One region of the Streptomyces sp. NPDC033136 genome, then DNA from elsewhere that is predicted to be linked to it. Evidence: riboswitches for the same ligand, from Rfam matches in the RefSeq annotation. Region 1 holds a riboswitch; the other holds the start of a gene.
The links. A riboswitch is a leader RNA that binds a small molecule or an ion and turns the genes downstream of it on or off. The one in region 1 is predicted to bind cyclic di-AMP.

Region 2: it holds a riboswitch for cyclic di-AMP, as region 1 does, so the genes downstream of both, ACZ5TL_RS00065 (M23 family metallopeptidase) here and ACZ5TL_RS18020 (transglycosylase family protein) in region 1, are expected to answer to the same signal.

What each region holds. Positions count from the first base shown of each region.
Region 1 is NZ_JBVIPD010000008.1:252,690-257,094, reverse strand. It holds gene eno (phosphopyruvate hydratase) at 1-1,015, opposite strand, end outside; gene ACZ5TL_RS18020 (transglycosylase family protein) at 1,386-2,090, opposite strand; cyclic di-AMP (ydaO/yuaA leader) riboswitch at 2,095-2,261, opposite strand; gene ACZ5TL_RS18015 (LysM peptidoglycan-binding domain-containing protein) at 2,490-3,491, opposite strand; gene ACZ5TL_RS18010 (cytochrome P450 family protein) at 3,672-4,405, opposite strand, start outside.
Region 2 is NZ_JBVIPD010000001.1:16,888-21,292, forward strand. It holds gene ACZ5TL_RS00060 (PrsW family intramembrane metalloprotease) at 1-605, shown strand, start outside; gene ACZ5TL_RS00065 (M23 family metallopeptidase) at 766-1,806, opposite strand; cyclic di-AMP (ydaO/yuaA leader) riboswitch at 1,818-1,974, opposite strand; tRNA gene ACZ5TL_RS00070 (tRNA-Met) at 2,286-2,359, opposite strand; gene ACZ5TL_RS00075 (dihydrofolate reductase family protein) at 2,483-3,613, opposite strand; gene ACZ5TL_RS00080 (MarR family winged helix-turn-helix transcriptional regulator) at 3,691-4,206, shown strand; gene ACZ5TL_RS00085 (GTP cyclohydrolase II) at 4,339-4,405, shown strand, end outside.

The DNA.
Region 1 (4,405 bases):
TCTGGTTGACCTTGACCAGGAGCGCGTTGGCCGCGCCCTCCTCGATGCCGCGGGCGAGGCGCTCGGGGTTGGTGACGAACAGGTCGTCACCGACGAGCTGGACCTTGTCACCGAGCTTGTCGGTGATGGTCTTCCAGCCGTCCCAGTCGTCCTCGAACAGCGGGTCCTCGATCGAGACGAGCGGGTACGCGTCGACGAGCTCCGCGTAGTACTCGGTCATCTCGGCCGCCGAGCGGTCCTTGCCCTCGAAGGTGTAGACGCCGTCCTTGTAGAACTCGGACGCGGCGACGTCGAGGGCGAGGGCGATCTGCTCGCCGGGGGTGTAGCCGGCTTCCTTGACGGCCTCGAGGATGAGGTCGAGGGCCTCACGGTTGGAGCCGAGGTTCGGGGCGAAGCCGCCCTCGTCGCCGAGGCCGGTGGCCAGGCCCTTCGACTTCAGGACCTTCTTCAGCGTGTGGTAGACCTCGGCGCCCCAGCGCAGGGCCTCGGAGAAGGACTCCGCGCCTACGGGTGCGATCATGAACTCCTGGATGTCCACGTTGGAGTCGGCGTGCGAGCCGCCGTTCAGGATGTTCATCATCGGCACCGGGAGCAGGTGCGCGTTCGGGCCGCCCAGGTAGCGGAACAGCGGCAGGTCGGACGCCTCGGAGGCGGCGTGGGCGACGGCGAGGGAGACGCCGAGGATGGCGTTGGCGCCGAGGGAGCCCTTGTTGTCGGTGGCGTCCAGGTCGAACATGGCCTGGTCGATCAGGCGCTGCTCGGTGGCGTCGTAGCCGACCAGCTCCGGGCCGATCTGCTCGATGACCGCGAGGACGGCCTTCTCCACACCCTTGCCGAGGTAGCGGTTCGAGTCGCCGTCGCGGAGCTCGATGGCCTCGAAGGCGCCCGTGGAGGCGCCGGACGGGACGGCGGCACGGCCGGTGCTGCCGTCGTCGAGGCCGACCTCGACCTCGACCGTGGGGTTGCCTCGGGAGTCCAGGATTTCCCGGGCTACGACGACGTCGATGGACGGCACGAGCATCTCCTTCTTCATGTGACGCGGGTACGCGGGCCACGTGGACCCGGCGAGGCGCGGGCCGCGGTGGCTCGCGACATGAGCCTAACCGGCTCCGGGCGATCGGCCACCGGGTCGCCCACCCCATGGACAGAACCGAGAGTAAATTGTTTCCGAACGGAACAAAGCGGGGGTGCCAAGGTCGGCAGAAACCGGTGCGCCAGGGTCGGCGGAGACCGGTAGGCCAGGACCGGCAGGACCGGCAGGACCGGCAGGCCAGGACCGGCAGGACCGGCAGGCCAAGACCGGCAGACAAAAGCCCCGCCCCGGTGCGTACGGGGGGAACGCGCACCGGGGCGGGGAACCCGTGGGGACGGGGGTGGGCCGCTGCTTACTTCAGGTGCAGCTGCTGGCCCGGGTAGATGAGGTTGGCGTCCTCGACGATGTCCTTGTTCAGCTCGTGGAGCTTCTCCCAGCCGCCCTCGACCTTCTCCTCCGCGGCGATGGAGCTGAGGGTGTCGCCCTTGACCACCTTGTACTCGCCGTCACCCTTCTTGACCTTCTTGCCGGTCGGGGTGGTGACGGTCTTCTTGGCGGCCGGGCGCTCGTCGGAGCGGGAGGCCGGCTGCTGCTGGGTCTCGCGGCTCTCGGTGCTCTGCTGGCTCTGCTGGCTCTGCTGCGAGGAGCTGCCGGAGTCGCTCGAGGAGCCGCCGCCGGTGTAGCCGGCGCTCGACAGGCCCTTGCCGCAGACCGGCCAGGCGCCCTTGCCCTGACCGGCGAGGACCTTCTCGGCGATCTCGATCTGCTGGGCCTTGGTGGCCTGGTCGGCGGTGGAGGCGTACTTGGTGCCGCCGTAGCCGGACCAGGTGGAGGCGGAGAACTGCAGACCGCCGTAGTAGCCGTTGCCGGTGTTGATGGACCAGTTGCCGCCGGACTCGCACTGGGCGACGGCGTCCCACTCGGAGGCGGTGGCGGCGGAGGCGTTGCCGGCCGCCATCAGCGGCGCAGCGACGGCGGCGGAGGCGACACCGGCGACGGCGATGGCGCGAGTGGCCTTGGACGGACGACGGTGCTTGCCCTTGCCGGAAAACAGCATGGATGGATCCCCTCACCGACGCCTGCGAGGTGAGCTGTCGGGTTCGGGCCGGTTGAGTTGCCCGGCCGCGTCCCTCACGGGACACGGCTTCACCCCTAGCCCTTCCGGCACAACAGGCCGGTCGGGCGCCTACCTTGGGTCCCCCGCTCCTGCCTACGGCGCTTGACGCGACGACTGTTCCCGTACGGCCGCTGGCAGGATTCGGCGTTGCGGCAGCCGGGGCTCGCGATGACGAGCGGTCACGACCGTAGGCACGCGATCGCCGGAATTTCAAAGACGATCAGGGCCTCTGAGATCTATCTCTCACCGCACCCATACGGGACATTCACTGCGAAACACGACGTGAACTAGCGCCGTTTCGGGGCGACTTCCACCCTCGTTTCCGCACTGCCCGAACGGCTACTCCTCGTCCGGTTCGGCCCCTACGGTGAGCGTCTGACCGGGGCGGATGAGGTTCGGGTCGATACCGACGGCCTCCTTGTTCCCGGCGTAGAGCGTGCGCCATCCGCCGCCGAGGTCAAGGGAGTCGGCGATGGACCAGAGACTGTCGCCGGAGCGGACGGTGTAGGAGCCGTCGGAGAGCTCGCGTGAGGCGCCGTCACCACGCGAGGCGTGCCGGCCCGTGGACTCGTCCGTTCGGCCCTTACGGCTGTCCACCGCCGGGTCCTCGTCGGCGCTGGGGCCGCGGTGGCGGCCGGAGCCGGTGTCGGTCAGGGCCGAAGAGTCGCCGTCCTGCCGGGAGTTACCGGACTCGCCGCTCTCGGGGGCGACCGAGGAGGAGCTGCCGGACTCCTGGTCCCGCTCCTGCGAGGTGGACTCGGAATCAGACGACTTGTCGGACTCGGTGGATTCATCCTGCGAGGTCGACGGCGCGCCAGACGACGACGGCGCGGACGGAGAAGGCGAAGGGGACGACTCGGAGGAGCCGGAGGACCCAGAAGACCCGGATGAATCGAGCAATCCAGGCGAATCCTTCGAAGTGGCGGAGCCGGACGAGTCGGATGAATCGGAAGTGTCCGACTTCGCGTCCTTCTCGAGACCTGAGAGCAGTCCGCAGGTGCGCCACGCGCCGACCCCCTGGTCGGCGAGGATTCTCTCGGCCACGGTTATCTGCTGGGAGCGGCTGGCCAGGTCGGCACTCGCGGCGTAGTCGAGGCCGCCGTAGTTCTCCCAGTCCTCCTGGGACAGCGCGAGGCCGCCGAAGTAGCCGTTGCCGGTGTTCTGGCTCCAGGCGCCGCCGGTCTCGCAGTCCGCGACCCGGTCCCAGGTCGTGCCGTCTGCCGCGCTGGCACCGGAGGCCCCGAGGAGCGGGATCGCGATGGCGGAGCCGGTCACCCCGGCCGCCACGAGGAGAGCCGGAGCCTGGCGGGGGCGACGGTGCCGACCGTTCCCGGAGAGCATACGGAGACCTTTCGCGAGACAGCAGTGACCTGCGCGGCGCGATTCCCTGGCCGCGTTGATGGGTGAACGTATCGGCAGACGATCACTTGTCACAAGTTCATGCCGCGCAGATCACGTGAAGATCACAGTCCTGACGGCTTGCCATGTTTGAGGGCGGTGTCCGGTTGGTAGCGGCCGCTCTCAGGCCGGCGTGAACTCCACCGGCAGGGTGCGCAGCCCCCGCATGATGAGACCGCCACGCCATCGCAGCTCGGCCGGGTCCGCCGCGAGCCGGAGGTCCGGGAGACGGGTGAGGAGCGTGGCGAGCGCGGCCTGGCCCTCCAGGCGGGCGAGCGGGGCGCCGAGGCAGTAGTGGATGCCGTGGCCGTAGCCGAGGTGCTGGTTGTCGCGGCGGGCGAGGTCGAGCACGTCCGGGTCGGCGAAGCGCTCGGGGTCCCGGTCCGCGGCGGCCAGGACGACGAGCACCGGGTCACCGGCCTCGATGCGCTGTCCGCCGATGGTGAGCGGTTGTGTGGCGAACCGCCAGGTGGCGAGTTCGACGGGGCCGTCGTAGCGGAGGAGTTCCTCGACTCCGGTCTCCAGCAGGCCGGTCTCCCCGGCGGCCAGGGAGGCTTGGAGCCGGGCGCGCTGCCCGGGGTGGGTGAGCAGGGCGTAGGTGCCGTTGCCGATCAGGTTCACGGTCGTCTCGAACCCGGCGAACAGCAGGATGAAGGCCATGGCCGCGGCCTCGTTCTCGGTGAGGTGCTCGCCGTGGTCGGAGGCGCGGATGAGGCCGGAGATGAGGTCCTCGCCGGGGGCGGGTTCGGCGGGGAGCGCCTCCCGCTTGCGGTGGATGAGGTCGGCGAGGTAGCCGCGCATCTTCTTCACCGACCGTGCGACCCCGCCCCTCGGTCCGCCCTGGTGACGGATCATCA
Region 2 (4,405 bases), on a different contig from region 1:
ACCTCCGCCGCGTCGCCTTCCCGCTCTCCGGACTGCTGCTGGCGATGGGCATGCACGCCATGTGGAACGGCTCGTCGACGTTCGGCGAGTACGGCTTCTTCGCCGTGTACGCGGCGTTCATGGTGCCCATCTTCGGGCTGCTGACGTGGCTGGTGGTCTGGACACGGCAGCGGGAGCTGAGGACCGTACGGGAGGAGCTGCCCGCGTACGCGGTGGCCGGCTGGCTGTCCGCGGCGGAGCCGTACGCGCTCGGCTCGATGCGGGCCCGGCGGATCGCGCGCCGGTACGCCCGCCGGCACGCGGGGAAGGCCGCGGCACGGGAGGTGGCGCGGTACGAGGCGTACGCGACGTCCCTGGCGTTCCTGCGGCACCGGGCCCGCCGCGGCCGAGCCGGGGCCGGCTTCGTGGAACGGGAGCGGGAACTGCTCGGCGAACTGTGGCGACGGCGGGAGGCGGCCCGCCCCGCGCTGGGCCACGCTGCACGCGTCACGGCCCCTCCGGTACCGGTGGCGGCCCCGCCCTGGCCGATGTACGGGGCGTACGAGGTCGGGGTGCACGGGTACGGCCATCAGCCGTACCCCGCGTACAACCCGTACCGGTCGTGAGGAAGCCCGGGCGCTGGCGCCGGGCACGGAACGGCCGCCGGGCCCGTCCGCTCGGCAGGACCCCGTGACCGCCCCCGCACCTGCGAAACCGGCAGCCCTGATGCCGGGGGGGGCGTCATCAGGGCTGCCGGTGCTTCGACTGGCGGTTAGCGGTTAGCGGTTAGGGGTTCAGTCCCTTGTCCCGCAGCCAGGCCATCGGGTCGATGCCGCTGCTGGAACCGGCAGCGTGGACCTCGAGGTGCAGGTGCGCGCCGGTCACGTTGCCCGTGGCGCCGACGCGGCCGATGACGTCACCGGTGCTGACCTTCTGGCCGACGCTGACGCCGATGGACGACTGGTGCGCGTACCAGATCTCCGTGCCGTCATCGAGGGTCAGGACGGTCTTGTAGCCGTACGAGCCGCTCCAGCCCGCCTCCGTGATCGTGCCGCTGTGGACCGCCTTGACCGGGGTACCCGTGGGCGCGGCGAAGTCCAGGCCCGTGTGGTAGCCGGAGGACCAGTAGGCGCCGGCCTGGCCGAAGGTGGAGGTGACGGTGTACGAGGAGGTCGGCAGCGTGTACTGCTTGGCGAGGGCGGCGAGCCGCTCGGCCTCGGCCTTCTTGCGGGCCTCCTCCTCCGCCTTCTTCTTGGCTTCGGCGGCCTTGGCCTTGGCTTCCCTCTCCGCCTTGGCGACGGCTTCCGCCGCTGCCTTCTCGGCGGCGGCCGCGGCGTCCTGCGCGGCCTTGGTCTCGATCTGGTCCTGCTGGTGCTCGACCTGGGCCAGGATCCGGGCGCGCAGCGCCTCGCCGGCGCCGTTGGTGCCGTCGGTGCCCTGCTCGGTCTCGGCGGACACCGTGCCGAGGCTGCTGAGCGGGGTGGCGGAACCTTCGGGGGTGTCGTCGTCCGAGATGAGGGAACCCACCGAGGGAAGGTCCGGAACGGAGATCGACACCGGCGGCTTGCCGGTCTGGGCGCTGGCCATGCCGCCCGCGCCCACGGCGGCTATGACGCCGACGCCCAGGACGGTGGAGCTGCGGGCGAGCCCTCCGCCGCGCTGCTTGGTGACGCGGTGCCGGCCACGGACGGGACGGATGGACTCCGCCGTGGGGTTCCACTCCTGGAACGGGCCCTCATCGGTGCGCTGACCGCCGTAGCCGAAGAACTCGGTGTCGCGCTGGTCCGTCGCGAGCGGGGCCTCGGGGGCAGGCCGGTTGGACGCCACGTAGGCGTACTCCTTTCCTTCCTTCTCGCCTACCGGGTTAGCTGACGGGTTCGGAGCAGGAAGGTCTCCTACGCGCGTATACCGGCCGTGCTTCCACGGCGGCATACGCCCGATTCACCCCAAGTGGTGGTTCCCCGGTTCCCTTTCGGGATTCGGCGCGTGCGCACGGAGCCGCCTTCTGTGACGGCTGGGACGACCGCGCTGCGTTATCGAACGTTAATAGACGCGCGGTGGGTATTCCAGCGATTCCACTTGATCATTAACCTTTTTCGCGCGGACTTACCTGCCACGACCAGTCCAAATCGGGCGAGTTGGCCGCTCCGCAAGTGACTCCAGTGCTTTGACGGTGTGTCAGTTGTGATGCGGAGTGAGGTGCTTCGCTCACCGACAGTAAGGGCGAGTTCCGTACGGGAGGCTGGGGAAGTCCCGGAAAACACCGAGGGCCGGAACCCTTTCGGATTCCGGCCCTCGGCCTTCAGTAGCGGGGACAGGATTTGAACCTGCGACCTCTGGGTTATGAGCCCAGCGAGCTACCGAGCTGCTCCACCCCGCGCCGTTGTGACTCCAGTGTACGCCATCCGCGGGACCGCTCGCGCCACCCGCCCCTCAGCCACCCCTGGGCGCCCGCGCCGCACAGGTCCGCCACACGGTGAAAGCCCGTCGGCGCCGGGCAACGTCAGCGCGCCAGGTGGTCGTTCGGGGCCTTGGCCCGCTCCTCGTACTCCGGGAGGACGAGGACCTCCACTCCCCCGGCCGCCAGGAGGCCGCTGCCGTCGGCCTCGGTCACGAAGGTGTCCGGCTCGCGCCAGGCCGTGACGACCCGGCGGACACCCGCGTCGAGGATCAGCCGGGCACAGGGGGCGGGGCGGGAGGCGCGGCGGGCGCAGGGCTCCAGGCTGCTGTACACCGTCGCGCCCGCGAGCCGCGGGTCGGCCGGGTCGGTCTTGGCCAGGGCCGCCTCCTCGGCATGCACGACCGGGTCGCCGCCCTCTCGGGAGTGACCACGGGCCAGTTCCGTGCCGTCGGCCGCGACCACCACCGCGCCCACGCTGAACGCCGCGCCCGAGGGCGGGCACCGCTCCGCCAGTTCGCAGGCGAGGGCCAGCCAGTGGTGGTCGGCGGCGACCGGGAGGGGGCCGGTACCCGGGGCGGTCGGTTCGTAGCGCATGAGGACGACGTCCTCGATCCGCCTGGTCTCCAGCAGCCGGAGCCGGCCGGCCTGGTAGCCGCCGGGCCCGAAGAGGCGCGGCGCCCCGGGGTCGCCCACGAACAGCGGGGCGAGGACCAGTTGGAGCTCGTCGGCGAGGCCCTGGGTGAGGAGCTGGGTGTGGATCTGGCCGCCGCCCTCGACCATGAGCCGCCGTACGCCCCGGACGTCGTGCAGGTGGGTGAGGAGCCGGCGCCAGTCGAGGCCGGGGCCGAGGGGGACGATGCCGGTGTCGAGACCGAGGGCGCGGGCGCGCTCGGCGCCCCGGTCGGTCGTGTAGAGGACCTTCTCGCCGCCGGTGTGCCAGAACCGGGCGTCCGGGTCGAGGTCGCCGGAGCCGCTGACGGTGACCTTGAGGGGGTACTCCGGCTCGCCGGCGGCCGTGCGGGCGGCGCGCCGCTCGGCGGAGTTGACCAGGAGCCGCGGGTTGTCGGCGCGCAGCGTGCCGGCGCCGACCAGGATCGCGTCGACGGACGCCCGGACCTCGTCGACCCGGTCGAAGTCGGCGGGGCTGGACAGGAGCAGGCGTTCGGGTCCGGTGTCGTCCAGGTAGCCGTCGAGGGAGACGGCGGCGGACAGCAGGACGTACGGGTGGGGCATCGACGCTCCGCGACTGGTCGGGACGGCGGGACTGGACAGGTCTTGGTTCAAGTTTGAAACAAACCTACACTGGCGACATGACGACTCGCTGGCTCACCTCCGAGGAGCAGCGCGCCTGGCGCGCCTACATCGCCGCCTCGCTGCTCCTGGAGGACGCGATCGACCGGCAGCTCCAGCAGGACGCCGGCATGCCGCACCTGTACTACTCCATCCTGTCCGTCCTGTCGGAGTCCCCGGACCGGCGACTGCGCATGACCGATCTCGCCGAGCGGCTGAAGATCACGCGCAGCCGGCTGACGTACGCGGTGACGCGATTGGAGAAGGACGGCATGCTGCGGCGCGAGGCCTGCCGGCACGACAAGCGGGGCAGCATCGCGGCCCTGACCGACGAGGGGTTCGCCGTACTGGATAGGGCGGCGCCCGGGCATGTCGAGACCGTGCGGAGTTTCCTGTTCGACCGGCTCAGCGAGGAGCAGGTGGGGCAGTTGGAGGAGATCTCGGCAGCGATCGCGCGAGGGCTCCAGGAGGACGGGACGCGGCCGGCGTCGGACGACGTGCCGTGGCGGCGGAGGTCCTCGTCGGCCTGTTCGTGACGCGCGCCACAAGGCACCGCGATCTCGTTGCTTCAAATTTAAAGCACGAGTAGGGTTCCGCTCGTGGTTATGCTTCAAATCTGAAGCAACACCGGCTGTGCAGCCGAACAGGAACGGACCCGGAGGCCCCGCATGCCCGACACTCCCGCCGTCATCGCCACCCCGCGCTCCCGCGTCCGGGTCCCCCTGCGCTTCCACG